Regions from separate parts of the Paenibacillus sp. VTT E-133280 genome, predicted to be linked through region 2. Evidence: riboswitches for the same ligand, from Rfam matches in the RefSeq annotation. Region 2 holds a riboswitch; each other region holds the start of a gene.
The links. Region 2 has a riboswitch for cyclic di-AMP ahead of CA600_RS18880 (3D domain-containing protein). Riboswitches for the same ligand answer to the same signal wherever they lie in the genome.

Region 1 (8,705 bases), on a different contig from region 2:
TCACGCAGGTAAGTAAGTTCATCCATTTTCGACTTGATAACTAATGCATCACCTGAAGTCATAGCAAAATTGGCCTCAAGTACGATGTATTCACCGCTTGCGAACACGCTTTTTCTATAACCCCATTGCAGCTCATCCCCTTGCAGAGTCACCAATTGCCCGCTCTTAGTTATAGCTAGCGCACTATGCAGTACATCTTTAATTTCTCCGCCGTAAGCGCCTGCGTTCATGTATAACGCTCCACCAACCGTTCCTGGAATGCCACAGGCGAACTCAAGACCCGTAAGCTCCATATCCAACGCATATCTGGAAACATCAATAATCTTAGCGCCGCACTCCGCATATAAGAGATTGTCTCGAATCCCCACATCCGTTAGTCCTGCCGTTTGCAGAACGATTCCACGTACACCGCCATCGCGGATAATCACATTCGAACCGTTCCCAAGTACCGTAAGGGTGATCCCATTCTGTTCCGCATATGTAACAATCTTTTGAATTTCCTCATAAGTAGCTGGTGCTGCCAAAATATCTGCTTTACCGCCCATTTTGGTATACACGTGATCTTTTAAGTTCTCATGACTCTTCACAATTCCTGCAGTCATTAACTGCTCTAGGTCATTTTGAATTTTGTCAATATTCATGTTTCATGCTCCTTTAACCATGTATAAATGATGGTCCTTAATCTATTTTTAGTAGTGGTATCATGGATTTGTAGGCAACCCCAACTGTAACAACGAACAGGCTCCCTTGTCAATGACGGGAGCCTGTTCGTTGTATGATTCTCGAATATGATTACACCGCTTTATAGGCAGCAAGCTCGTAAGGAAGGCACAGTGGCACTCCCGTACGTGGATCTGGAACAATATCTGCTTCAATGCCAAACACTTCGCGCAATACATTTGGGGTCATAACCTCAGTAGGTGATCCTTCACTAATCACAGTCCCCGACTTGATAGCTACCATATGCTGCGCATAACGAGTAGCATGATTCAAATCATGTACGACCATGATAATGGTACGCCCTTCTTCCTCATTCAGCTTTTGCAGAAGCTGTAGGACTTCAAGCTGGTGAGCCATATCTAGAAATGTTGTTGGTTCGTCTAAGAACAAAATATCCGTCTCTTGTGCCAATGCCATAGCGATCCAAGCGCGTTGACGTTGTCCACCCGATAGACGGTCAATCGGACGATCATGGAATGGTTCCATCCCCGTAACGGAGATTGCGTTCGAAATAATGTTGCGATCCTCTGCGGTCATTGTACCGAAACCTTTTTGATGGGGGAAACGACCGTAGCTGACAAGCTCAGAAACCGTTAGACCGTCTGGAGCTGTTGGGTTTTGCGGTAAAATCGCAAGTTGACGAGCTACCTCTTTCGTTGAAAAGTTATGGATTGATTTGCCGTCCAGCATTACACTGCCGCTCTTAGGCTTCATGATCCGAGCCATCGTTTTGAGGATTGTAGATTTACCGGAGCCGTTAGCGCCCACTAGTGCAGTGATTTTTCCCGTAGGGATAGTCAAGTTCAATCCTTTAACAATTGTAGCCTCTGCATACCCAATACTTAATTCTTCTGTATTCAAACGTTCTGACATGATAACAACTCCTTATAAGTTTTATGGAGCTATGCTCCTAGAATGAACTACATAATAAATTTCGCTTCGTAAGCACGCGCTACGTTGTATGGAGCTATACTCACGCTTTTGATTTGGCGAGTAAATATAAAAAGTAAGGTGCGCCAATAATTGCAACCACAATGCCCGTGGGAACTTCTGCAGGTTGTAATACCCATCTGCCGATCGTATCGGCAGTAATCATAAGGAGTGCCCCTGTCAACGCACTAGCCGGCAATAATACCTGATGACGGGGCCCTACGAGCCTGCGAGCCAAGTGTGGTGCTATCAGTCCAACGAAGCCTATACCTCCGCTTACAGCAACGCAGGAGCCGGCAAGCGCCACTGCTGTCATGAGTAGAAGAATACGCTCCTTCTCCACTCTCATTCCAAGCCCTAGTGAAGTATGATCGCCTAGATTCAATACATTAAGAATCCGTGCTTTATAGAAGGCAAACGGTAACAAAATCACTATCCAAGGTAACAGAGCAAGGACAAATCTCCAATCCCCACCCCATATTTTACCGGCGATCCAAGTCGCTACAAATTGATAATTATTTGGATCAAGCCGAAGTGCCAACACAAGCTGGCAAGCATTAATTCCGGCAGCGACCGCAATCCCGATAAGGATCAACCTTGTTGGAGATAGACCATCTGCTTTCCGATAAGCGAGAAGATAGATTAAAGCGGCGGTTAAGCTAGCCCCTCCAAGCGCTAAGAGCGGCAAGACGAATACCGGAGCTGCTGTTGTAGCCGGAAAAAACGAGATGAAAATGATTACCGCAAAACCTGCACCCGCACTTATGCCCAGCGTAGCCGGCTCAGCAAGTGCATTTCGTGCGAGACTCTGTAAGATACAGCCTGACACTGCAAAGCCCGCTCCAACCAACAGTGAAATTACGATGCGAGGTAATCTAAAATCAAATAAAATAAGCTTTTGCTGATGTGTTCCATCTCCCAGCAGTGTATGTAATACCTCCAATGGGGATAGGCGCATAAACCCTGTATTCATACTGATAATAAACATGACGACGATCAATATAGCTAGGAGCGATAATACTGTAAGCACGCGTTTGCGGCGTTCTTTTTCATTTGGAGAAAGGGTTAATCTGTGCATTACAGCTCCCCCTTCCGCTTACTCGCCAAGTAAATGAAGAAGGGTACCCCGATAATGGCAATTAAAGCGCCTAGCGGCGTTTCATAAGGTGCATTGATCATTCTAGCGGCGATATCCGCAAAGATAATCAATAAGCTCCCAAGTACTGCCGAGCAAGGAATAATCCAGCGATAATCTACCCCCACGAAATAACGCGTAACATGTGGAATAATTAGTCCTATAAAAGCAATCGGGCCAACCATCGAGACTGCACTTCCGGCAAGAACGACTACAACAATCATACATGCCAACTGGACTAATCGAGTCCGCTGCCCCAGACCAACGGCCACTTCCTTACCTAAACTGAGCAATGTGACGGAACGCGATAACATCATCGCTGCAATTAATGCCATAAACACCCAAGGGAAAATGATTTTGATCTGAGTCCAGCTAGCTCCTCCCATTCCACCAGCTAACCAAAAAGCAATATCCTGAGATAAGTTAAAAAGAATCGCTATGCCCTGGCTAACAGCAACTAGTAATGCGCTGACAGCAGAGCCCGCAAGTGTCAACCGCAACGGTGTCAGGCCATTAAAGGAAAGCGACCCAATTCCGAATACGATAAAAGAAGCAACTGCGGCACCAATAAAACAAAACAACATAAGTGTAGTGAAGGAGAGCGAAGGTGCAAAAGCAAATACTATAGCAAGCGCTACACCCGCTCCCGCATTCAAGCCGAGCAGACCTGAATCCGCAAGTGGGTTCCTTGTCATCCCCTGCATGATTGCCCCGGCTACTGCGAAGCAAGCACCGACCAAAGCACCTGCGATCACGCGTGGAAGTCTTAGTTCTCTAATCACCTGATGTTGCTGTATATCTGGATTGAATTGAAATATTGCTTCCCATACCGTAGCTAGCTTGATATTTGCCGCACCCACCGAGACTGAAAGTGCCAGTCCAAAGGCAATAGCAGCAAGTCCAAAAATCAGAATACCTATTGCAGCTGCCGGACGGGTATGTAGAGCTTTTTGTGTATCATTTTTATTGCGATGTGCGAAATCTGAGGGTGAAACCATGAGTCGTCTCCTTAATCGATAGTTACAATAGTCTATATGATAACAACAATCATTCTCATTATCGCAAAAAAATTAATGTTGTACAATTGCAGGAGCCATTTTCCCGTAATATGGGCGTAGTTTATAAAAAAATGGTGCAGATCTTTGTATCTAAGATACTGATCTGCACGCCCTTCCCCACCCAAATGAGCAGTCTCATTCATGGTGAATTACAACTTTTATTTCACAAGACTTGTTAACACATCGTCAATGATTTTGCCACCAGCGTTCGCACCACTGTATAGCCAACTGCTTGTTGAGCTCATTTCATGCACATTACCAGCTTTTACAGCCGGGATGCCTTTCCAAATGGCACTGTCCAGAATCTCCGAACCCTCAGTCTTATCACTATTTACAAGGATAATATGATCTGCAGTCAGCTCAGAAAGCTTCTCCAGCGAAATTGGATTCCAAGTAGCTCTTGTACCCACAGGAATTTCTGTTACTAAGTTAGGTAGCTTTACACCAAGGTCTGTATATAATACAGCACCACTGCTGCGAGTTTCGTCTACAATATAGAAGTTTTTTTGTACCAGCCATAAAATCGCCACGGACTCTTCTCCAATAGCTCCTTTAAGCTTTTCTTTCGCAGCCGCCGCTTTGTCTTCATAATCTTTAATGGCTTTCTCTGCTTCAGGGGTTTTGTTCAGAATTTCACCAATCTTGAGTAGCGATTTACGCCAATCTTGATTTAGCTTATCCCCGATCACATAAGTCGGTGCAATCTTATTCAATTGGTCGTAGATACCATTCTGTACGGAAGACTCCGATGGGATAAGAATCAGATCCGGAGCGAAGCTGGTTACTGCCTCCAATGGAAGATCGTAGCTAATGGTAGGGACATCTTTCAATTCAGCAGCCAGATAATCCTGAACGCCATTTGGCACAGACCATTGGGCTACTGGAGTCACACCCAGCGTTACCAAAGAATCTTCCAAATAAGAACCCAGAACACGCCCAGGATTAGCAGGGATCGTTACTTCATGCCCCATCGCATCCGTTAACGTTTTTGGTGCTGCCGGTGCTTCTGTAGCTTCTGCAGTAGGCGCTGTTGTAGGCTCCGTTCCTGCATTGGATGAACTTTCAGCATTATTATTACCGCAAGCGGATAGGAATAGCGTCATCACTATTAGTCCGATCATCGTCAATTTCATGCTTCCAAATCTTTTTCTGTTTAACGAAAACATTAAATACCCTCCTAATATATACCTGCTTTGATATTCAAAGGTGTTGTTTACCTCTGTCTCACTTTTAAATGATATTGATTCTCATTCTCTGTGTCAACCTATAAATTTAAAATTTTGTTGATTTGCAGCATTTTCCTTCAAGAAAAATACAAAAGAGACTATATTCCGAACGTTCCGGATATAGCCTCTCCTTAATAATCCATTATTTATTCAAATGATAGGGGACAGTCGCAACTACAACATCTTTTGAATTCATTAGATACGAACGGATTAAAAAGCTGGTCTGATTATGAAGTACAGCTTGCCACCAATGCTTAGTAATAAACTGCGGAATCAGAATCGTAATATGATCCGTCGCTGCGGTCTTCCACTCCACGGTATCAATAAATTTCACTAACGGACGAATAATACTGCGATATCTGGAACGAAGTACAATCAGGCGTACACCCGGATTCCATTCCTCCCACCGTTGCTCCATCTTTTGAATGTCCTCTTCATCAAAGCCAACATACACGGCTACAACATTATCTGTTAGAGACTTGGCATAGCTGATGGAATGCAGTACAGCACGTGTTACACCAGCAACAGGGACAACAACCGTACTTCCTTTAATTAAAGGTTTATCCGTAGCCGGACATATACGAAGCTGATCTGCAGTGTTCAAATAGTGCTTGTGAATGCGGTGGAACACAAACATTACAGCAGGTAAGAAAATGAACGCCATCCATACGCTTGAGAACTTAGTAATGATAAAAATAAGCGTAATTGTCAATGTAGTCAGCATACCGATGGTATTTACAACAAATCTTTTTTTCCATCCCGCTGGTTTGGTTTTAAACCAATGAACCATCATTCCAAGCTGGGACAATGTGAACGGAATGAAGACACCTACCGCATAAAGAGGAATCAAGCTTTCTGTATTTCCGTGAAATGCAGCTACAAGTACAGCAGACAGAACACCTAGAAAAATAATACCATTTGAGAAACCTAGACGGTCACCACGAACCATAAAAGCATGTGGCATATATTTATCTTTTGCAAACATAAAGGCGAGCAGCGGGAACGCTGAGTAAGCTGTATTAGCTGCTAAGAATAAAATGACTGCTGTAATCCCTTGAATGAAAAAGTATAAAGTTCCGCGACCAAAGGTCGATTCAGCGATCTGAGAAACAACCGTTGCCTTTTCATCAGGCACTATACCGTACCAATAGGCCAGTAATGTGATACCTGTAAACATAAATCCAAGTATAACCCCCATGACCATTAAGGTCTTGGCTGCATTCTTTTCAGCCGGTGCTTTAAAGTTTGGAATGGCATTAGATACAGCCTCTACACCCGTAAGTGCCGAACAGCCAGAACTGAAGGCTTTTAATAGTAGAAACAAACTAACATTGGAGACGGCGCTGCCTATTTCAGGGACATTCGCATGTACGCCACCTGCTGCATATTTAATAACACCGGAGATAATCAAGACTACAATCGACACCACAAACAAATACACTGGGATTGCGATAAATGAAGCCGATTCTGTAACTCCGCGAAGATTAATCAATGTTAGAAGAATAATTACGGATACTGCAATAAGAACCGTGTGATTATGAAGAATTGGAAACGCTGATGTGATCGCATCTGTCCCTGCCGAGGCACTAACAGCTACGGTCAGGATGTAATCCACTAACAAAGACCCTCCTGCTAAGAGCCCTGTCGGAACACCAAGATTACTCTTGGCAACGATGTAAGCTCCGCCTCCCTGAGGATAAGCGTAAATCGTCTGCCGATAGGATAAAATCAGGATGGCCAGCAGGCCCAATACGGCTAATGCAATTGGCAAGGAATACCAGATGGCAGTAAACCCCGCAGCCACCAGTACAATCAGAATTTGTTCCGTTCCGTAGGCTACAGACGAGAGCGCATCAGAAGACAGGACAGCCAGTGCTTTAACCTTGGATAACTTTTCATGATCGAGTTCGTTCGACTTCATCGGACGCCCGATCAATAGTCGTTTTACCTTGCTTACCATGGTGGATACAGTTCCTTTCTTTGGGAGCTGAAACGGAATTTCCGCGCGCTGTTTTCATTGGTGGATTTCATAAATGCAGACACAAAAAATAGCATACGGAAATGATCCGCATGCTATGCATGGTCATTATCCCACCTTGCTTACGAGGTTAGCTGGCGGATTCGGGCTGTGGTTTAGCCCTACGGTTAAGTCTAATCGACCCTTCCGATTCACCCCATTGGCATAAATGCCAAGTTTGGTTCCCCCGTTTTTCCTAAGAAAATTCAGCGCATATTCAACTTCTCACAAGGTCTAATATTAGTCTACAAAGTGTATGCAGTAAAGCGTTGAAAAAAATGAAAAAAGAATGAAAAAACATCCAAAAAGCGCAAATACAGCGTCTAATTGGATGCTCTCTTTCATTCTCTTCAATTATCCCTCTGGGTCGTGTTTTTAGTCACTTTTCACATTTTTTCGTTCCTTCAAAGTTGAAAAATCAAAATCCTAAACTTTCTTCTGTTTCTAATTCCATCACTTCTTCTTCCTTGCGTCCGTACCAAAGTAAAATACTTATTAAAGCAAACGCGATTAAAGCAAGAAAAGGAATCGTAATGAATCCGAAATAGTTCAAGTAATCCTTATTACAAGGAACACCAATTGTACAAGGAAGCACTTTACTTAACGCAGGAATCTTCTGCTCCGCATAATGATAAATCGAGATACTGCCACCAATCAAGCTTAATGGAAGTACATATGGGATAATCCTTTTATCTCCTCGAAACGTCGCAATTCCCAAGAGGAATAACTGAGGATACATAAAAATTCGCTGGAACCAGCAAAGCTTACAAGGTTCATATTTCAATACTTCGCTCAAATACAAGCTACCAGCTACAGCAACTAAAGAGACGAACCAGGCCAGATACAGGCAGTTACGCTTGCAAAAAGATAGGAACTTTGTCACTTTGCCTCCACAGCTTTTGCGGCGTCGTTAATTTCAGTTGAAATCGCTTCAACGTTAAAAGGATCCGCAATCATTACTCCATTGATGTAAAGGGATGGTGTAGTCGTCACCCCAGCTTCACTAGCTAACTGCATACCCTTATTCAGCTCATCTGCATACGTACGATCCTTAATATCTTTACGAAGCAGTTCGTAATCGATAGCTAACTTCTCTTTCTCCGCAAGGCTTACTAAGAAATCTTCAGTCGCCCATTCTTCACTTTCATCACCTTGCTGAGCATATACAGCATCATAGAACTTCCAGAACTCATCATTATTCTGATGATAAACAGATAATGCAGCAAGTGAGGCCGTTTCAGAGTCTGGACCAACGAAAGCCATATTTACAAAGTAGAGCGCTGCTTTTCCCTCGTTGACAAAATCTTGAACAATTTTCGGTTTAACTGAAGTTGCAAATTGGGAACACGCTGGACATTTTAAGTCTCCAAATTCAACAATTTTAACAGGTGCATCCTCTTTACCAACTCTAGGTAGCTCACTGTAATTGAATGCTACTGGTTCTCCCGAAGTGGCATTTTTTGTGGCATCTTTCGAAGCTAACATAAACAATCCAACAAAAATAATGACTACTAAAGCAATTGAACTAATAATTAAAATTCTCGTCTTCTGCTTTTGCTGCTCCTGTTCTACCCGCCGTTTCTCTTGTTTGCTAAGCTGGGGAACGCTTGTACTTTTAT
Region 2 (10,746 bases):
AGTATCGTTTTCATAGATCAGTTAGACTTTATTTCCAGGCATGCCCGTGAGCGGAGTGCGGAACAATGGGTGGCTTATATGGGATTTGCTGCAGAGAGTTCGAAGAAGCTGCGATCCAATGCCAATGCCCAGTTGTGTCTGGAGCAGTTTTTAATCCGACTGGAAAGTTAAAGGATTAGTTATGATATATCCTCCGGATGTCGCTTTACCTGGAAATATCGTTTTAACAGACGAGGAAGGACAAGCATGGATCATCAGGGAGCGGACATGCCCATAGGTTCCTTTTACCGGCAAACAAGGGGGTTAATTTTTGTACAGCGTAGTAGGTGTCCGTTTTAAAAAAGCGGGTAAAATATATTATTTTGATCCACTTGATTTTCCGATTGAACGGGATCAATATGTTATTGTGGAGACAGCACGTGGGGTTGAATACGGTAAAGTTGTCGTAGGTAAAAAAGAGGTGGAAGAATCCGACGTAGTTTTGCCCCTCAAAAAAGTGATGCGTATTGCCGGAGAAACCGACGCACGCGTAGTTGAAGAGAACAAAGGGGCCGCTAAAGAGGCTTTTACCACCTGTTTAAATAAAATACGCGACCATGGTCTCAAAATGAAGCTCGTCGATGTAGAGTTTACTTTTGACCGTAATAAGATTATATTTTACTTTACGGCCGAAGGACGGGTCGACTTTAGAGAATTGGTTAAAGATCTAGCAAGTATTTTCCGGACCCGCATTGAGCTACGGCAAATTGGGGTGCGTGATGAGGCTAAAATGCTAGGTGGACTTGGACCTTGTGGGCGAGTACTTTGTTGTTCATCTTGGTTAGGGGATTTTGAACCCGTATCCATTAAAATGGCGAAGGATCAGAACCTGTCACTTAATCCGACGAAGATTTCAGGACTTTGTGGACGTCTGATGTGTTGTTTGAAATTTGAGCATGACAATTATGAGAGTGTGAAGGAAGAAATGCCAGCGGTCGGCAAGATTGTCGTGACCTCATTGGGTGATGGCAAAGTAGTAGGACTTAATGCCGGAAGCCGTACGGTTCATGTACAGTTGTTTGAAGTGGGCAAAGTTAAGGAACTTCCAATGGATGATGTTGTCGTCAAGTAAACCATTATAAGGTTACTTTCGGGGTGGAAACTTGGAGAAGAAAAATATATTTGCACACATGCAGGATATGGAAGCACAGATGGAAACGATGCGCGCCAATCTTGGAGAATGGAAACAGACGGTAAAAGAACTGATGGAAGCGAATCAGAGGTTAACTCTGGAAAATGAACAGCTTCGCAAAATTTTAAAGCGGGATGCACCTTTGGATCCTACCGTAGATTCTGCGGAGGCGGAAGCTCTTTTAGCTGCCGGAGAGGGAACAGAAGAGGTTGTCGGGGAAGGTTATGACAACTTGGCCCGGCTTTACCATGAAGGCTTTCACATCTGTAATGTTTATTTTGGACATTTACGCACGGAAGGTGATTGTCTGTTCTGTCTTTCTTTTCTTAATAAATGAGGATATCCAGCCGTAGGAGATTGATCCTACGGTTTTTTTTGAATTTCAGCTGAATGAAGATAGTCTTGTTTCGATGATTATGCACAGAGATTTTAGCTCAACAAAAATTTTAGGAGATTACTACATGACAAATTCTTTTAACGATATATCTGTTCCTTTGCTGCCGACGGAGCGGGTGGATGATTTATTAACGCATGACTTGCGAATTATTCAAAGTGATGAAGTATTCAGCTTTTCTATGGATGCTGTACTGCTTGCCCGTTTCGCCAGCGTTCCGCCCCGTGGGAGAGTCCTGGATCTTTGTACTGGAAATGGTGTAATTCCTATTTTGATGACGACCCGAACTAAAGCTTCTATAGAAGGGATTGAAATTCAGCCCCGTTTAGCGGATATGGCTCGACGTAGCGTGGCTCTAAATGGGCTACAGGATCAGGTTGTGATCCATGAAGGCGATTTACGTGAGTTATATAAAGTAGCAGGACATGGCGTATATGATGCAATAACAGTCAATCCTCCTTATATGCCGCTTAACGGCAGTGACCTCAAGCTGAACACTCATCAGGCTATGGCTCGTCATGAAATCGGATGTACACTGGAGGAGGTTATTCAAGCCTGTGTGAGACTGGTTCGCACCGGAGGAAAGGTAAGTATGGTTCACAAGCCACAACGATTGGTCGATATTATTAGTTTGATGAGAAAATATAGGCTCGAGCCCAAAATTATCCGCTTTGTACATCCACGTGCGCATCTGGAGGCTAACATGGTATTAATCGAAGCGATACGTGATGGTAAGCCGGAGGTTCGTTTACATCCACCACTCATTGTATATAATGAGGACAATCAATACTGTCCAGAAATTATGGACATCTACTATGGTGCTAAAGAGGGTAAATCATGACGATATCATGCCAAAGCAGTTTTCAGAACAATAACAATACACATAAGCAGGAATCAACCGGTTCACTCTTTTTGGTTGCAACACCCATCGGTAATTTAGAGGATATGACTTATCGTGCTGTTCGCACATTGCAGGAATGCGATATTATTGCAGCTGAGGATACAAGACAAACCCGGAAATTGTTGAGTCATTTTGAAATTACACCCTCTATGCTGTTCAGTTATCATGAGCATAATAAGGCTGCAAGTGGACCTGAACTTATCCGCTATATAATAGAAGGAAAAAATTTGGCACTCGTCAGCGATGCCGGTTTACCAGCCATTTCCGACCCTGGTGCAGACCTTGTAGCCCTTGCCATAAGTCACGGTATACCAGTAATTCCTATACCCGGAGCTAACGCAGCTTTGTCAGCATTGATTGCCTCTGGTCTGCCTACGACTACTTTCACCTTTATCGGCTTCTTACCTCGAGAACGTAAAGATATCCGTGCGGTATTAAGTCCACTTCGTTCGGCGCAAGGGACTATATTGTTCTACGAATCTCCACATCGCGTGGTGAAGACACTGGCTCATCTCCATGAAGCATTTGGCAATCGGCGAATTGTGCTTGCTCGTGAACTGACGAAGAGATATGAGGAGTTTCTACGTGGGACGATCGAGGAATGTACGGATTGGCTCGCTGAACATCCACCGCTTGGTGAGTATGTCATTGTCGTTGAAGGTGAGAGCAAGGAAGATGCTGAAATGGCGGAATCGGCTTGGTGGCGCCAGTTAAGTATTGAAGAACATGTTGCTCATTACGAAGCAGCAGATATGCCGCGTAAAGAAGCTATGAAAAAAGCAGCCTCTGATCGTGGTGTGTCAAAGCGGGATATTTATAACGCACTTCTGGATAAAGCGGAGCAGCAGTAAGTGTTATTGACGGATTCTAATTCTAAGAGGTTAACAAGGTGCGGAGGGGTATTACGAAGCTGACGAGATTCTAGCCTGAAGGTGGTTCCCAAAAGGAAGCCCAATATAGACCAGATCATGGTAAAAACTCGGTTTACTTCATGCTCTCACCGCATTCCCCATCATTATTAGGTATCATGGGGGGAGTAAATCCTTGTAGACATCTTTTGGAGCGGGAAACACAGGTGATTGCAGAAAAAAAAATACCTCCCGCGGTCACGGGAGGTCAAGGAGATATGAAAAGGTTAGAATTAACAATTTGATTAGTTCTATTATATACTATTTATTTTAGTTTGTCACAGGGGTAGGGATAGTAGAAATGCATTCATGACAAACTATTTTTCCTTTGAAGTAAGTTACGTTCTCAGCGTTGCCGCAGAAAATGCAGGCAGGCTCATATTTCTTAAGCATAATGCGCTCACCATCAACGTAAATTTCAAGTGCGTCTTTTTCACCAATGCCAAGAGTACGGCGTAATTCGATGGGAATAACTACCCGTCCAAGTTCGTCTACTTTTCTTACAATTCCTGTTGATTTCATCATACCAATCGTTACTCCTCTCAATGTTCCAAAAACGTCATTATTCGACATTGTTCACTGTTTTATGATATTCATAATACCAACGATTCCCAAAACAGTCAACCTTTTTTCATAGGTTGAATTAAGAACTTTTTCACTAAAACTTTGAATTGCCTATACCAATTGCGAATTCTAAAAAAAAAGTAAAAATAAACTTTGTCGATTTACCAAGACTAAAAACGTCATCATTCGACAAAGTACGACATAATTACTTATTATATACTTATATTGGTTAAAATCATATTAAATTTAATAAAGGAGTTGATCTCATGAAGCAGCCGCTCACAGAAGAAAAGGTTTTCAAAGATCCGGTTCACAATTATATCCACGTGCAGGATACTATTATTTGGCGACTAATAAATACAAAGGAATTTCAGCGTTTACGCCGAATACGCCAGCTGGGTACCTCGTATCTCACCTTTCATGGCGCAGAGCATAGTCGGTTTTCTCATTCTCTAGGGGTATACGAAATTACACGTAGAATTATTTCGCAATTTGAACGAAGCGGTTATAAGGATTGGATTCCTGAAGAAAGTCTGCTCACCTTGTGTGCGGCTTTGCTGCACGATCTGGGGCATGGTCCATTTTCCCATTCTATAGAAGAAGCCTTTGAAATGAATCATGAGGATTGGACTTGTCGAATTATTCTGGAGGACACAGAGATTACTGAGATCTTGCGTGATGTGGAGGAGGATTTTCCTCGTAAAGTAGCCTCAGTAATCGCTAAAACTTATGAGCATGAAATTGTTGTAAATCTGGTTTCAAGTCCGCTAGATGCTGATCGCATGGATTATTTGCTGCGTGATGCGTACTATACAGGTGTAAACTATGGAACGATCGACATTGATCGGATTTTAAGAATGCTGCGTCCTTATAATGGTCGAGTTGTTGTAAAAGAATCGGGAATGCATGCCATTGAAGATTATTTAATGTCGCGTTATCAAATGTACTGGCAAGTGTATTTTCATCCGGTGACACGTAGCTCAGAGATTATCTTGCGACAAATTTTCCGTAGAGCCAAGGAGCTTTTCCAAGAGGGGTACAATTTTAGTTTCATGATTAATCCGCTGGAGGATTTGTTCCGTGGTGAGGTGACAGTAAAGCAATATTTAATGCTGGATGAAGCACTGGTACAGACGGCTTTTATGCAGTGGACGCTTGAAAAAGATGAGCTACTAAGCGACTTGTGCACCCGTTTTATTCATCGTAAACTGTATAAATACGTTGAGATGGAGAATCTCGATACAGATATGATTACTGAAATTCGCAGCAGTTTTGCGGCAGCGGGTCTTCACCCAGAATATGATTTGGAGATTGATTTTCCGACAGATCTGCCCTATGATGTGTTCCGTCCGGGAGAAGCTTTTGACAATAAACAAATTCTGCTGCTTGATCGGCATGATCATCTGCGGGAAATTTCAGAGGTATCCGATATTGTACGTTCTATTAGCGGCATTCACCGTGGCAGATATCATCTTTATTTTCCTCAGGATAAGTTGAGAAAAGTGCTTACACGATTGCCTTCTTCTATCGCAGAGATTTTTGCAAAATAATACAAAAAAATATAGCATTTTTGACAAGGAGTGAAGGTTAAAATGTATCTGTTTGACACACATACGCATCTGGATGCGCCTCAATTCGACGAGGATCGCGAAGAAGTTATCGCTCGTGCTGTAGAAGCAGGAGTTAGCAAGATGATTAATATCGGATTTAATCGGGAGACGATTCCCTCAACGATGAAGCTGGCGGAATCTTACGATTATATTTATGCGGCAGTGGGTTGGCATCCTCAGGATGCGATTGATATGAAAGATGGAGATCTCGATTGGATCGCTTCTCTATGCAGTCATAAGAAAGTGGTGGCGATCGGTGAAATCGGACTGGATTATTACTGGGATACTTCTCCCAAGGATGTGCAGCATGAAGTTTTTCGCAAGCAAATTGGACTAGCCCGCGAACTGAATATGCCGATTTGTATTCATGATCGTGATGCCCATGAGGATGTTGTACGGATTTTACGGGAGGAAAAAGCAAATGAGGTTGGAGGCGTGATGCACTCGTTCTCTGGAAGCTGGGAAACGGCTAAGATGTGCTTGAATCTTGGTTTTCATTTATCCTTTGGAGGACCTATTACGTTCAAAAATGCAAGAGTGCCAAAAGAAGTACTTGCGCAGACCCCTCTAGACCGATTATTGATCGAAACCGATGCTCCATATTTGACTCCGCACCCCTTCCGCGGAAAGCGAAATGAGAGCGCTCATGTGAAGCTGGTAGCAGAGGCAGCAGCTGAAATTAAAGGGTTAACATGGGAAGAATTGGCTAAAATAACGTATGCGAACGCACTGGAACGATTTGGGATTGAGTGAAAACGGGAGAAAAACAGGCGAAAAATAGAGAATGGCCGATATATTAAACTTTTTTAATATAAAAACAGCTGAATATTACAATATTTTAACCATATTTTTGCTTAAACGTGGTTGAATCGTCCTTTACAACATGCATCAAAACAGGATATCATCTTTTCAGTGATGTGAGCTGTGTTACAGTGACAGCCATATATTCATGGATCGTCTCGCTGAGTCTCCGTATGGAGAACGGGGGAACCAATATTGACCTGCCGCATGCCTGTATTTAAAATACGGTTTAGACGTGCCGTAGGACAGTATTTGATTTCTTCACGTGGTCTTTGGGGTGAATTTAAGGGCAACCGCCATGAGCGGGTGACCTGAAATAGGGCGTCTCTCTTTCGTCCGAACCCGACAGCTAACCCCGTAAGCGCAAGTAAGAGAGGCAACCTCGTGCACAAGCATTCTCTATTCTGATATTGGAGAAGCCACGAAAGAGTCCTCAGTTGAACTCTTTTTAGGCTTTTTTATTTTTGAATAAATAGAATGTTACCCACATACTGTTATATAACAGGGGTGGGAGTAGCTGTGCCGAGCAGGCGATCCATGAGCAGGAGACGCTAAGTTATTACGTGCGTGTCCTGTGACAATCTCAAATAGTTTCGTCAAAGGAATTCAGTCCTCATGATATACAATTGACGACGGGGCTATGTAAGGAGGATGGAGAGAATGGGCGTATTCCAACCAGAAGTATCCCATGATTCGCAGTCATCCAGCAGGTCTTTCGCATTACGGTGGGAGCAAGTAAATACTCGCGTGCTTTTACTTGCAGGCGTGATTTCAGTCGCTATCGCGTTACTTATTCTGCTGTACGTACACGGTCAAAGTAACAAACAATTATTTTTAGTAATAGACGGGCAAACACAGACGCTTGAAACGCGGGAAGCGCTTCTTGGTGATGTGTTGGAGAAAGAGCAAATTTCGCTACAGCCGCATGATGAACTATCTTTAGGTCTGAGTGATGAAATAAAAGACGGTGACCGTGTCGTTATCAATCGTGCGCAGAAAATTAGTCTTACTGCGGATGGAGCAACAAAAACGTTATATACGACCGAGGATACAATTGGTAAAGCAATTGAGAAAATGGGCATTACCCTAGAAGGTCATGATAAGATTTTCCCTTCGTTAGACACCACCATTTCTGCAAACATGGAGGTTAAGATTGTTCGCATCAACAAACAGACCGTACAGCGAACAACTGACTTACCCTTCAGAGTCATCAAGACAGCAGACCCCTCCCTTACTGTGGGAACAGTTAGAGTGGCACAGGCAGGCAAACCAGGCGTCATGATTCAGCATATTGAAAAGATCTACCAAGACGGAGAACTGGCCTCTATGCGCATGATTGGTAAGGAAGTACAAACGGTAACGAAAGATAAGATTATTGCCGTTGGTACCAAAGCACTTCCTAAGCCGGCTGTAGCTAAGACTACAACAACTTCCAAATCAAACACCACTTCAAAAACGGCTAAAGTTAGCGCCAAGACTAATAACGTCACAAGCAAGGCTGGCGTAGACTTTGAGTACAAGAAGATGATTAAGAATGTCTCCATGACAGCTTATTCGTCAGAAGAGGCAGGTATAGGTACCAAAACGGCTTCCGGAACACGCGTAACGGAAGGTCGCACAATTGCTGTAGATCCGAATGTAATTCCTATTGGCTGGTGGGTATATATCGAGGGACTTGGATTCCGCCGAGCAGAAGATACTGGCGGTGCCATTAAGGGCAATAAAGTAGATGTCTACTACGATTCACTGAGCCATGTTCGTAATTTCGGTCGTAAATCACGAACCGTTTATGTGATTGGACCTGTGAAGCCGGAGTTAAACTAGGCTGAAGCTTTTGCAAATTATTCTTTGATAAGCTATAGTGATGATAACCGTTAAGGAACGCCAGATGATCATTTCGTTGATCGCAGAGCAACCGCTCATCACTTATACATTCTTTAACCAAAAGAAGAGGAGCGAAACCTCTTCTTTTTTGCTTTTTTTGGAAGGAGTCAGAGATATGATTAAGGAACTAATTGTCGTCGAAGGTAAGAGTGATACCGTCGCTGTTAAACGCGCTGTAGAAGCAGATACGATCGAAACAGGGGGCTCGGCTGTAGACCGGACCGTAATTGCGAAGATCGCGCTTGCTATGGAGCGTAGAGGGGTGATTATTCTTACGGACCCGGATCACGCCGGTGAACGAATCCGCAAGATTGTGTCTGCAAAGGTGCCGGGCTGCAAGCATGCCTTCATTCCGGAGAAGGACGCAACCCGCAAAGGAGATATCGGTGTGGAGAACGCTTCTCCAGAGGCGATTCGTCATGCGCTGCGGAATGTACATACCTCTTTTGAAGGAGCACCTGCTTTAATCGGACTTGATGATCTAATGGCCGCTGGAATGCTTGTACACCCTCGGGCAGCTGAAAGACGTATGGCACTTGGTAATTTGCTTGGAATCGGATATTGTAATGGCAAGCAGCTGTACAAGCGGCTGGCGATGTTTGGAATTACGCGGGAGGAATTTGCCGGAGCTCTCGCCCAAATTGATCAGGGGGGCATTACTTCATGAGTGGTAGAGAGGAAATTTCAACTCCAAAACGGACGAAAGAAATTATTCAACGTTATGGATTCAAGTTCAAGAAGAGCTTAGGACAGAATTTTTTGATTGATCAAAATATATTGGACAAGATTGTAGACGCTGCCGGGCTAGATAGCGGCTCTGGGGCATTGGAGATCGGTCCCGGCATTGGGGCGCTGACAGAACGTTTGGCGCTAACATCTGGAGCGGTAACCGCTGTGGAGATCGACCGTAGATTGATTCCTATTTTAAGAGACGTACTTTCCCCTTATCCGCATGTTAAGGTTCGTAATGATGATGTTCTGAATGTAAATCTGCAGGAGTTGTTCAAAGAAGATTTTGCATCCGTGAACAAGGTAAGCGTAGTTGCCAATCTGCCGTATTATGTGACTACTCCGATTCTGATGAAGCTGCTCGAAGAGAAGCTTCCACTTGATAACATCGTTGTAATGATTCAGAAAGAGGTTGCGGAGCGTATGGCTGCTTCTCCGGGAGGAAAGGAATATGGGAGCCTTAGCATTGCCGTGCAGTACTACAGCGAGCCTGAGCTCGTCTGCATTGTGCCGCGTACGGTGTTCATTCCTCAACCTAATGTGGAGTCCGCTGTAATCCGTCTAAAGGTAAGAGAGCGTCCACCGGTAGAAGTTGAGAGTGAGAAGCACTTCTTTGAGGTCGTCCAAGCTTCTTTCACACAGCGCCGTAAGACGATTGCTAACAATCTCAAGGCTCGTTACTTCCCTGGAGAGGGACGTGAGCGTCTGGAGGCTTTACTCGCAGAAGCTGGGATTGAACCAACCCGTCGTGGAGAAACGTTAAGTCTAGAAGAATACGCCCGATTGAGCGGTGTTCTGTTGGCTGCTGGAATTGAATAAGCTAAAAACATAGCTAGTTATGAACCAACTGAGGCCTTTGCCCATACGATGGGGTAGAGGTGGTGGTTGTAATGAATTTAGGAGACTTGGTCGTTCGTAAATCTTATGGCGGAGATTTGACTTTTCGTGTAGATCATATTGTGCAGGACAGAGCGGTCATCAAAGGCACAGATTTCCGTCTGTTGGCGGATTCTCCTCTGAATGACTTGGTTCAAGTGCCTCCTACCCGGATTACGGAACGAGGACAGCAGGCACAGATTAAAGCGAATGAATCACTGACACAGCTGCGGAAAGACCGACAGGAGCAAAGTCAGCGGAGCGGCAGCGCTCTATCAGAAGGCGCATGGGCTCCATCGCCTAAGGAAGCTGCTTATTTTGAAGTACCGGGGAAAGTACTGCATCTGGATGGCGATCCAGCGTATTTGAATAAGAGCCTTAGCTTATACGAACAATTGCGGATCCCCGCTGAAGGTCATCATGTTCATGAGTCCGCAATGGCGGACACTTTATACCGGCTGCTGCCCCGCGTGCGTCCAGACATTGTGGTGATTACCGGTCATGACGGGGTGCTGAAGCAACAGCATACTTACGATCTTCACAGTCTGAGCAGCTATAAAAATTCGCAAAACTTCGTAGCTGCTATTAGGGTGGCTAGGGACTATGAGCGAAATTTTGATGCGTTGACGATTGTTGCAGGTGCTTGTCAGTCACATTTTGAAGCACTGCTGGGGGCAGGGGCCAATTTCGCCAGTTCTCCTGGACGGATATTGATCCATGCCTTAGACCCAGTTTATGTAGCGGCAAAATCGTCGTTCACGCCCATTAGGGATACGGTGAATCTGAGTGAGGTTTTGAACAACACCATTAGTGGTAATCAGGGAATCGGCGGTATTGAGACCCGTGGCAGCTTCCGTATTGGGATGCCGCGTCTGCAGAACCTGTCAGAACTAAAAGTGACACCTTCC
Region 3 (10,746 bases), on a different contig from region 2:
CAGTAGGAGCTATACCTGAGAACTCTTTGGTTTCTTGATATTTACGAATAATGGATACTTCAACCCGGCGGTTCTTACTTCTTCCAACAGCTGTAGTATTTTCAGAAATCGGGTGGTATTCTCCGTATCCAATCGCACTGAATTTCCGTGGATTCAGGTTCGTATTTGTTAGCAAGATCTTCATGAACTGAAGGGCGCGATCGGCGCTCAGGTCCCAGTTGGAAGAATAGTCGCTATTAGAGATAGGGATATTATCAGTATGCCCTTGCACGACAACATCATAATCCGGGAATTGCTGCAGCATAGTTGAGATGGACTTTGCTAATTGCCGAGAATCATCTTTAACTACAGCCTGTCCGGAAGCGAACAACGCGTTATCGCTTATCGTAATCATAAGCTGAGACTGATTGAGCTTAGTACTGAGAAGATCGGTTAGACCGTTCTTGCTGATATATTGATCAAACTGCTTTTTAAGCTTCTCTAAATCCTCTTGTTCCTTTTGCCGCAGCTTAGCCATTTCTGTTTGTTCGGTTTTCTTGGCTACTGATTTATCCATTTGATCATTTTTTCCTAAATCCTCTTGAGTCTTAGATGGCATTGCCGCCCGCTCTTCAAGAATACCTGTACCGCCATTAAGAGCGGAACTGAAGGCTTGACTCATCTCTTCGAATTTTTTGGCATCCGTTGCACTCATAGAATACATTACGATGAACAAGGCTACCAGAAGGGTCATAAGATCAGAATAAGGCAGTAGCCACGATTCATCGGCGTGTTCTTCATGCTCTTCGTGTCGTCTAGTCTTTTTGCTCACCCGATCCACTCTCCTTCTCAGCATTTAACTTAGCTCGTTCCGAAGGTGTTAGGAAGACAGCAAGCTTCTGATTGATGGCAATAGTGGATACACCGGATTGTATGGACAAAAGACCTTCGACCATCATCATTCGAACTTCAATTTCGCGTTTGGAAAGTCGTTTTAGCTTATTGGCAATAGGATGCCATAATACGTAACCTGTAAAGATACCGAGTAGTGTTGCGATGAAGGCAGCCCCGATTGCTGCAGCCAATTTGTTCATATCACTCATATCAGCCAGAGCGGCGATAAGTCCGATAACGGCCCCGAGTACGCCAAGTGTAGGAGCATACATACCTGCTTGTGAGAAAATGAGTGCGCCTGCTTTATGTCTATCCTCTGTGGCGTGGATGTCCTCCATAAGAACATCGCGGACAAAATCCTGATCATTTCCATCAATAATCATCCGCATGCCATTTCTGAGGAAGTTATCTTCTATTTCATCGACTTTCGACTCAAGAGCCAGCAGACCTTCACGCCGTGTAATAGAAGCCCACTCCATGAACATAGTAATTAATTCGGGTTTACTGATTAATTTCTTTTTGACAAAAATCATTTTAAACAGACTTGGAATCTTCTTGACCTCTGAGAACGGAAAGGCCATAAAGATGGAAGCTGCCGTACCCACTAAGATAATAACGTAAGCAGCAGGTGTGGCTAAAGCGTGAAGAGGAGCGTGCTTGAGGATCATACCCCAAATAACTGCAACTAGACCAAAAATTAAACCAAGTATTGTTGAAATTTCCATTATGCACCTCGTCCATGAGATTATAAGATGTGTTCCGACAAAGCCGCGTATATCATCCTTGAAACAGCGGCAAGGCACTCTGTGCGAAACCGAATAACGTATATTCTTATTTATCGACATCATTCCGTTTTTTGTGAAGTCATTTTTTCGGCTATAATGGATAAGGTAAGTAATTATTCATCTGTGGAGAAAACGGAGTGATACATGTGGGTGTAAAGCATGGTAGAGATTACGGTGAAATCCTAACGGATTTGACTGAGGCTGTCGGCAGAATTTCCGATGGGTACTTATTTTTTGAAATGGATCCGGAAGAGTGGCAAGAATTGCCGCAGGAATCCAAGATGGAGGTATGGGAGGCACTGGCTGAGGATCTTTTCTTCGCGCTGGGTAATGAACCTATGATTGAGGTGGGGAGCGGCGTTATCATTTATGATAAGGACACGCACCGCATTAATATTTTAGTCGGAGAAGAGGATTTAGCCTCTGTTGTTTTGATTTAAGAAGAGGGGGCGACGGGGCGTAATTTGCCCGTAGTTAGTAGCCCGTGTTAAAATTGGTGTAGCCGAGTTATAATCGCTGGGATTCTTGAATACATTTAATCGAAAATATTGCCTTTATCCTGGCACATCCCTTGGACCTCAGAAGCTAAGGGATGTTTTGTTTAACGAATAAGACGAGTAATGGGACCTGCGGATTTTACTGCAATTTTTAGTAAGGGAGGAAATGAATTGTTATTTACGGAAGAAGAACTGCGTGAGCAGATCAGCAAGCTGGAAGGTTGGAAGCTGGAAGAGAATACCATGGTGCGAAAATATATGTTCAGTCAATATATGAAGGGTATTGCTTTCGTTGATGAAGTAGCCACCATTTCAGAAGCCTTTGATCACCATCCACATATTACAATTGATTATAAGACAGTGACTTTACGGCTGAAATCAAATGAGGAAGACGGTATTACAGCTCTAGATATTCGAGAGGCACATGAATTTAATGAAGCCTTTGAGAAAAATCGTTAGTGTCACCCAAACTCATAAATAAACGCCCGTGCGCAGATAGTGAACTATCTTCAGGCACGGGCGTTTTTAGTTGCTTTGGTAGTTACTTTTTCTCTGCGAGCCAGAGGGCGACGTTTGCAATCTCCTCAGGGGCTAGCTTTTCTTTAAAGGAAGGCATTTGACCGCGTCCTTTAGTTACAATACTGTAGATTGCTTCAGCATCATGTTGACCGCCTTCATTTTGAAGACTGGGTCCAACTCCACCTTGAAGCTGATCGCCGTGACAGGTAATACAGCTGGCTTTCACGGTTGCTTCCGCCTTTGCCGCATCCAATTGGACTTCCGGCATCGTCGGCTTATTCTGTTCAGCTACCTCTTCTTTACCTGGAAGTGTAAACATAAGTACTACCGCAAAGGCACAGGCGGCAAAAAACAAACCGCTCATGATCCATTTCTGCATCCCAGTTCGTCCCTTCTATGTAAGCTGCTCCCTACATTATAGCTCAAGGTGAAGCGTTATCATAGGGTTTGTGACAAAAAAATGAACGACAATGCCATCAAATCATTGAAAAATATGGAATTTAATATTATTTGTCATAGACCATGCAATAAAAAGGTTTGTTTCCTGTGGGGGTTAGGCGCTCATACGTATCGGTAATCGTAAATCCACACTTTTGGTAAGTTCGGATCGCCCGCTGGTTCCAGGTCAATACCTCTAGATCAATCTCACGCTCAGGATAACGAATTAAGGCTGCTTGCACGATTGCATCCATGAATGTTTTGCCTAGACCTTGGCCGCATAGATCAGGGCGCATGCCAATCCCCAAGCGAACAACACCTTCCATTGGAAACAACTGCGCGAATCCACACAAAATCCCTTGCCCATTTAATATGGAGACATATTGCTCATTACGTAGCTGAGGGTCACCGAACTCGATTCCAAGAGCCTGCATTTGCTCCCATGGCATCCAGCCGTAAATATTATAAGGGGCAGTGTAATCCCAGTTGCAAATCTCTTCCGCGTGACTGGTCTCCATAGGCGCTACATGAAAAGTAACAGAGGAATTTATCATAAGGTTAAGGACCTCCTTTCACGGGGGTTACTTTAAAATATAAGAAAGTATACTAATTATATACAAAAATAGGCTTGGTCGACTCAGAAATTTATGAGATTATTGTTTTACAAATTCTGAGAGGGGTAAATACTAAATAAGACAAAAAACAAGCTCTTCCCCAAGAATCAACATCTTGGAAAAGAGCCTATGTACGATTTACTTATTGAACATCATCATTATCTTCTGTCTCAGAAGCAACAGAATGATAAGCATCCGTGCTCATAATGCGTTTAGCACCGATGTAGCGTTTCACGTAGTAGCTATCACTCAGGGAGCTAATCGTTACACCGCGTGAGGAAGATGCGTGTGCAAACTTGCCTTCACCGACATAAATACCGACATGGGAGACACCCTTGCCACTTGTATTGAAGAATACAAGATCTCCAGATCTTAAATCATCTTGGGAGATAGCAGTACCCATTTGAAACTGGGAACCTGATTGGTGTGGTAGGTTAATACCAATTTTATCAAATACATACATTGTAAATCCGGAGCAATCAAATCCATTTGTGGAGATGCCGCCGGATACGTACTTAGTTCCGATGGTCTTGTCGATCACTTTATCCATTTTGGAATCCGCGAAAGCGCTTCCTGCTCCAATGGTGAAAATAATGGAAAAGCTAAGTACTGCTGCTGCTAGCTTCTTCTTCAAAAGTTTATACCCCTTCCGGATGCCTACGAGGTTAGCTTAAGGGTTCGGTTGAAGGTCCCCTATGACCCCTCTAAAAATGGAGGTCAATTCACCCAAAGTTGGTTCCCCCGTTTTCCTAATAGTCAGGAAACTCGGCTGATACTGTTGATTAGGAATAGCTTGTAATCAATACATGACAAAACCTTTGTAAATAACAACTTAATGATTACAAAAATGTTACTAAAATCTTACTGCAGTTATTGTAACAAACAGAGTGCCGCTTGGCAATCGTTTTTAACATAATCATGCAGAAAAATTCGTTTTTTTAAAGACAAAATGCATATGTAAGCGATAATATTAAACTAATTTTTATATTTATTGAAATTTTTATCAAATAAAAGTGTTTAAAGTCTGTTCTAGAGGTGTAAAGAATATAATGAGGCAAAAGAAAACCTGGATTCGATTAAGTCAATAATCAAACCCAGGTCCTATATAATGTAATTGTGTGGTTTAGTTGTGGCGAAGTATTAATCGTAGGCTACAGCTTGATATGAGGAAGTACTCATTACTCTTTTAGCACCAACGTAGCGATTGGCCCAGTAGGACTGGCTAAGTGAAGTGATGGTTACGCCATATGAAGATGATGATTGTGCGAATTTTCCGTTTCCAACATAAATGCCGACATGGGATACGCCGTTGCCCAATGTGTTAAAGAAAACTAGGTCACCTGAACGCAACTTGCTTTTGGCTACAGGAGTTCCAACATTATATTGAGCTTTTGAAGTACGGGGCAAAGAAAGACCCACCTTCTTGAATACATACGTAGTAAATCCAGAACAGTCAAACCCGGCAGTGCTAGTGCCTCCGGTTTTATAGGCAACTCCAATTGTCTTTGAAATAACACTGTCCATCTTAGAATCTGCAAAGGCACTTCCTCCACCAATAGAGAACGCCATCACAAGTCCTAGCGCCGCAGCGACGCATGCTTTTCTTAAATTCTTCAAAAAAATTGTACCCCTTCCAATGCCTGTGAGGTTAGCTTAAGGATTCGGTAGAAGTTTCCCTATGATCCCTGCAAAGCGAGATCAATTCACCCAAAATATGGTTCCCCCACTTCCTGGTGCCAGGAATTCGGCGTTTTATGCACCAGATAGTGACTTATCGACAAAACTACGATAAATACATGAAGTTATGTAGAAATCGTTTCAAATGATTACAAACTTGTTACCAATGGAACAGGACTTATTGTAACAAAGTCTTTATGATTTTGCAAATCGACATAATTTTCTATAACGCGAAAGAGTCCCGGCTCCAGATTAAGGAACCGGGACTCTTATATTATGTGCTGTAAGACCTTGAATTATTGTGGGAATGCTTTACTGAGCCATAGATGATATTGTGCTGAGATTCCCCACATTTTGAAGAGTGTAGAAGGCAGGGGTGAGATTTGACGGATAATCAGCGCCGGTAGGCCAGGGCAGAAGAGACCCGTTAGTCCGCATATTAGCAAAAGGACCAGACCTGCTGCACCAAGTAGGATTGAAATGCCTATTGCTGGAATCAGCGACTTCAAGCAAATGAATAGGGAGGAGAACATCCCCGTGCCGCTGGTATAACCAAACTGCATATATAGAAGGAACAGGCGTACGATAAAGATGTATATAAGCCATGCCAATACGTATGGAATTAGATGAAGTAACAAAGAGTAGTTCAGAAATGAGGACAAGAATAGCCCGTACATTTTTGGAGCGAGCCAGTATAACGGAAGTAGTGCGAGCACCCATTCGATTAGACTGAAGATAAACACAGGAAATCCATAAAGCTTCATACCGGGAAAAAAGAACAGGCCACGCTCTCCTTTTCGCTCCTGATGGAGTTCATGCAGTAATCCTGACCTTATGAAGGGGGAGAGCAGAAGTCGAAAGACAACAAGTCCTAGGAACATCCATAACCAAGTACGTATCGCAGGATCTGTGTTCAAGCTGAACTGTCCTTCGACATAATAGAGTAGTCTGCCCATTCCGCTGCCTCCAGCGTCTTTATCTGGATAGCGCAGCAGAATAGGAACGATAGCAGACCGGATGAAGCCGTACATAAAGTAGCCCCAGAGCAGTCGGTAGATGAAGAGCAGAATCAGAATATAAAATTGCTCCTTCATGCTTTGCCAGCCGCGGGTTATCGATGTTCTCACAATCATTCACCTCACCAGACAAGAGTTCCGAGCACGGTTTCAACTAGTTTAGTTACACTTAATGTCCAGCGGGAGAGTGTTTTGGGCTCTATTTCCGCCAGTCTGAAGTTGTTCAGATGTTTGCTTTCTAAAAGAACGGTATGCTCAGGATCAACCTCAGCAGAGAGGAGAAGCTTATCGCTTAACAATTGGAATGTAGTCTCTGCCCCTTCACCGCTCCAGACCCGCTCTGTCGCAGAGCCATCGTCGAATGTGAATTTAATGGGAACGTCAACATAATGGCTCCCTTTGTTTGTAATCTTTACTATGGATTCATAGCTCTGAGCATCGCTGTTGCCATTCTTTTTAATCGTAATCGTATCTACTGAGAAATCAGGAGCACCACCACCATAAATATAATCTTCGAAATAAGGCTGCCATGATTTTTTGGTTATCTTCTCAACGACTTTTTGAAAATCAGATGTAGTGGGGTGCTGGAAACGGAATTTACGTGCGTAAGTGGACATGATGCTGTTCATTGCTTTAGTGCCTACTTGGCGTTCAATATCCTTGAGTACTAGCTTTCCGCGAATATACACATTCCGGCTATAGGATTCTGCCCCGGCGTATTTCCATGTCTCTAAATTTAGCGGCTCTGATTTGGTCACCAGGCTGGACTGAAGAGGGAGATTCGTTTTGATGCCATATTCTTGCTCCATGAGTCTGTCTTCAGCATAAGAAGTAAAGCTTTCGTCTAACCAAGCCTCCTCGAATTCATTGCTGGCAACCATACCGTAGAAGTATTGATGGCCAATCTCATGAACGACGGTTCTTTCAAGTGAGGTGTCAGGAGAAGAGTCTGTCGCTCCAAACGCTGTAACGAGTGTTGGATACTCCATTCCTCCAGCTCCATTGCCCTCCTTAGGCGGAACGACAATAGATAGCGTCGAGTAGGGATAAGGACCATACCATTTGCTGAAGTAGGTCAGAGCAGCCTTAGCGGCCTGAAGGTATCGTTCCTTTAAGTCTTTGTGTAATGGATCGAGATACACCTTAATCCGTACACCAGGCACTTCTGGCGTAGAGAAGGCTTCTTCGGCTACTGTAAAATCAGGAGATGCCGCCCAAGCAAAGTCATGGACATCGTCAGCGTAGAACTGATATATTTTTTGATCTTGCTTTAGCTTGGCACTCTTCACAGGAAATCCGGTCGCAGCTACCGTGTAGTCGGAAGGAACCGCAATCGTTACATTAAAGATGCCAAAATCGCTGTAAAACTCAGAGGTGCCGTGATACTGATGCAAATCCCAGCCTTCCTCCTTAACTCCACGTGTGCCCATAGGCTCGTATACACTAAGTTTAGGGAACCATTGCCCAGCCATCACGAAATTGCCTGATGCGCCCATACGGGCAAATATTTTGGGGAGCTGGACCTCGTACCGGAGTTTAAGCGTGACACTTTCTCCACCATTAACCGGCTGTGGGAGATGTACCTTTAGGAGTGTCTTATCGTTGACGTTACCATCATCGGGCTGTACAAATTGCACTCTTTGCATTAGAGAAGTTCCTTCTGTTGTGCGCAAATCGGTTAAAGTCATATTTCCGAAGCCGTTCTCTGGCATGGTGTCACTTCGGAGCGTTCCTCCGGACTCCTTCATAAAGGTAGTATCTGGTGAAGAAAAAGCATTAGGATACATATGAAAATATAGATCACTTACCGGTTTTACACCGGGGTGTGTCCAGGTTACCGTCTCAGAAGCAATTAAGGTTTCTGTATCAGGAACAAGCTGAACATCGATGTGATACTCGACAACTCGTTGACTTAATGCCTCTTCTGCTGGAACGGGGGCGCTATCAGGCAGTGTCTGCTGTGGTGCAGCTGCAGGAGCTGTGCCGCTTGAGGACTTGGCCTCTTTTGAAACAAAGCTAGTAACAGAAGATGTAGAGTTATCCCCCGAATTGACCCATATGCCTCCTAAAAGCACGAGGGTGGCCAGGGTCGCAAAGATGATGATGTACCTTAATGACAGTGACTTCATAGTGTGATTCCTCCCGTGACAAGCATCTACGGGATGTATATGTTTGCAATCGCCGCATTATTAGCTAAAATTAAATTATTCGTAAGAGGAAGGGTGTGCACTCGTGGACAACATACAACCGGAGGGCAAGAAACAGATTGCCTTAAATATTGTGAATGCCAAAAGTAAACATAAAGGCTTTGGAGCAGGCTCTATAGAGCTCAATAACGTATCACCTGTCATTATTGATGGCGGTGAAGCAGTCATTGATATTGGTGCCATGCATGCCAAGAGTAAGGTTGAAAAGGGAATTAAATTCTCCATGAACCGTGAAGATGTACCTAATGGTAGACAGGTTTGGGTGGTATGGGTAGCCGTGGATCGTACACAGGATAGTCAATTTTATGGTGGAATAACGGCCTGCGAAATGTGGATCGATACGGAAGCGCGTCGCGGTTGGAAAATTCTCGCCGAGCATGTCAATAAGTTGGATGCTGCTCTAAAACGCAAAATCGATGTGGGAGGACTTGGCGCAGTTGAAAAAAACGCCCTAAAATCCCTCTTGATCTCTCATAATGAGACATGGTGGACTGCGTCCTCTGATGAGCTTAAGGCTGCACTGACTGAGTAGGAACGAATTACCCGGTCAAGGTTACCTGATACAGAAAAAAGGCTTCGACATCCTGAAATAGGAGAGTCGAAGCTTTTTTGAATTGAACACAATGAATTAGTTTACGATTTGCCTGCCGTACTAAGTTTGCGTTTGAGTTGACTTACTCTGGCTTGACTGATCCCAAGAATTTCAGCAAGCTCTTTCTGATTGGCATATGGATGTTCTTCTATGGCCCGCTCCAGGCGTTGGCACATATCCTCTGTCTTCGTCTTCCGGATCGTGCTGCTGTGCTCTGACACTTCGCTTGCAAAATCTTGGCGTGTCTCAGGCACTTGAGACATGCGTTCAGGGTCGGCAATTTCTTTTAGACAGCTACTGCAAATAAATTGCTCTTTATAGTAGGTGACATGGTCGTGGCTTCTGCAAAACGTACATTCTGTCGAGGTGTACTTCCTGAGTATGATGGTGTTATCGTTTAGTATAAAAAATTCGATAGGATCACCAATGTCGATATTACGAGTCATACGGATTTCTGCGGGAACCACAATTCTCCCAAGACTGTCTAAACTCCGGATCATGCCTGTATCCTTCATCCCATGTCCCTCATTTACATCTTTATATTTTGGTTGCTACTAACTATTATAGCAGTAATTGTGAGTTAAGAGAATGGGGTGAATATAATTAATGAAGCGGTTACATCCTTTGCGGGAGAAGTGAAAATCGAGTTTGGCCATCCTATGGATTCTACAATAAATAAGTAATAAAAAAGAAAAACCTCTTCAATGAATGAAGAGGTTAATTCAACCACCAGCGTTTAATATTGTTCCACAGGGAACGACTTTCTTCAGCAGGATCTACTTTGCTTTGTACATCATCTTCAGCGGGCCCTTTGCCGTGTTGATCACAGTATTCGGTGGGCTCAGTTCCGCTAATGAAAGTCTCCAGTTCTTTTTCGGGACAGGCTGCTGTAGCGAGCTTACCGGACTGCGGATTGATGTATACACTGATTACGCCATCTGGAATGGGAAAAATCTTAGGCGGGATATTTTCCAACGCTTTTTCAGTAAACTCCGCGAAAATTGGAGCTGCCCGTCGACCGTCGGTAGTTGTGATATCGCGCCCCTTATCATATCCAACCCAAACTGCAGTGGATAGCTCGGGGGTGAAGCCTACCATCCAGCCGTCTGTATCCGTAGTTCCAGTCTTGCCGGCTACCGGACGTTTGATTATAGAAGCTACGCGATTTCCTGTCCCCCCTGTCTCAAATACCCCCTCCATTAAACGGGTCAATACATAGGCGGCAGAAGGCTCTACAATGGCTTCACCCTTTGGCTGTGGTGCTTCATACAGCACCATTCCATTAGAATCCGTTATTTTTAGAATGGCTGTGGTTGGCATTTTTTGACCACTGTTTCCAATAACAGCGAATGCCGCAGCCATTTCTAGCGGACTGATCGGTGAGGTGCCGAGTGCCAGTGACGGCACGCTTTGAAGCGGACTGTCAATGCCCATCTTGGCTGCCATCTCGCTCACCTTATCCGCGCCGATCTTCATGATCGTATTCACAGCATAGATATTGTCGGATGCTGCAATGGCTTGTCGCATA

Region 1: another riboswitch for cyclic di-AMP. It lies ahead of CA600_RS04520 (APC family permease); the one in region 2 lies ahead of CA600_RS18880 (3D domain-containing protein).
Region 3: another riboswitch for cyclic di-AMP. It lies ahead of CA600_RS23390 (C40 family peptidase); the one in region 2 lies ahead of CA600_RS18880 (3D domain-containing protein).

Annotation. Positions count from the first base shown of each region.
Region 1 is NZ_NFUX01000006.1:82,732-91,436, forward strand. Features, by position in the region: gene murB (UDP-N-acetylmuramate dehydrogenase) at 1-641, opposite strand, end outside; gene CA600_RS04500 (ABC transporter ATP-binding protein) at 793-1,593, opposite strand; gene CA600_RS04505 (FecCD family ABC transporter permease) at 1,694-2,728, opposite strand; gene CA600_RS04510 (FecCD family ABC transporter permease) at 2,728-3,783, opposite strand; gene CA600_RS04515 (ABC transporter substrate-binding protein) at 4,002-5,009, opposite strand; gene CA600_RS04520 (APC family permease) at 5,212-7,029, opposite strand; cyclic di-AMP (ydaO/yuaA leader) riboswitch at 7,153-7,308, opposite strand; gene CA600_RS04525 (disulfide oxidoreductase) at 7,505-7,969, opposite strand; gene CA600_RS04530 (DsbA family protein) at 7,966-8,705, opposite strand, start outside.
Region 2 is NZ_NFUX01000044.1:44,901-55,646, reverse strand. Features, by position in the region: gene holB (DNA polymerase III subunit delta') at 1-171, shown strand, start outside; gene CA600_RS18915 (PSP1 domain-containing protein) at 311-1,111, shown strand; gene yabA (DNA replication initiation control protein YabA) at 1,143-1,508, shown strand; gene CA600_RS18905 (tRNA1(Val) (adenine(37)-N6)-methyltransferase) at 1,633-2,406, shown strand; gene rsmI (16S rRNA (cytidine(1402)-2'-O)-methyltransferase) at 2,403-3,317, shown strand; gene CA600_RS18895 (AbrB/MazE/SpoVT family DNA-binding domain-containing protein) at 3,645-3,899, opposite strand; gene CA600_RS18890 (HD domain-containing protein) at 4,205-5,488, shown strand; gene CA600_RS18885 (TatD family hydrolase) at 5,531-6,301, shown strand; cyclic di-AMP (ydaO/yuaA leader) riboswitch at 6,499-6,728, shown strand; gene CA600_RS18880 (3D domain-containing protein) at 7,010-8,173, shown strand; gene rnmV (ribonuclease M5) at 8,349-8,900, shown strand; gene rsmA (16S rRNA (adenine(1518)-N(6)/adenine(1519)-N(6))-dimethyltransferase RsmA) at 8,897-9,781, shown strand; gene yabG (sporulation peptidase YabG) at 9,853-10,746, shown strand, end outside.
Region 3 is NZ_NFUX01000063.1:19,956-30,701, reverse strand. Features, by position in the region: gene motB (flagellar motor protein MotB) at 1-811, opposite strand, end outside; gene motA (flagellar motor stator protein MotA) at 795-1,598, opposite strand; gene CA600_RS23415 (hypothetical protein) at 1,805-2,098, shown strand; gene CA600_RS23410 (4a-hydroxytetrahydrobiopterin dehydratase) at 2,327-2,614, shown strand; gene CA600_RS23405 (c-type cytochrome) at 2,697-3,053, opposite strand; gene CA600_RS23400 (GNAT family N-acetyltransferase) at 3,181-3,666, opposite strand; gene CA600_RS23395 (C40 family peptidase) at 3,869-4,360, opposite strand; cyclic di-AMP (ydaO/yuaA leader) riboswitch at 4,366-4,507, opposite strand; gene CA600_RS23390 (C40 family peptidase) at 4,867-5,295, opposite strand; cyclic di-AMP (ydaO/yuaA leader) riboswitch at 5,349-5,486, opposite strand; gene CA600_RS23385 (hypothetical protein) at 5,700-6,530, opposite strand; gene CA600_RS23380 (M1 family metallopeptidase) at 6,542-8,548, opposite strand; gene CA600_RS23375 (YwhD family protein) at 8,652-9,158, shown strand; gene CA600_RS23370 (AbrB/MazE/SpoVT family DNA-binding domain-containing protein) at 9,260-9,733, opposite strand; gene CA600_RS23365 (transglycosylase domain-containing protein) at 9,936-10,746, opposite strand, start outside.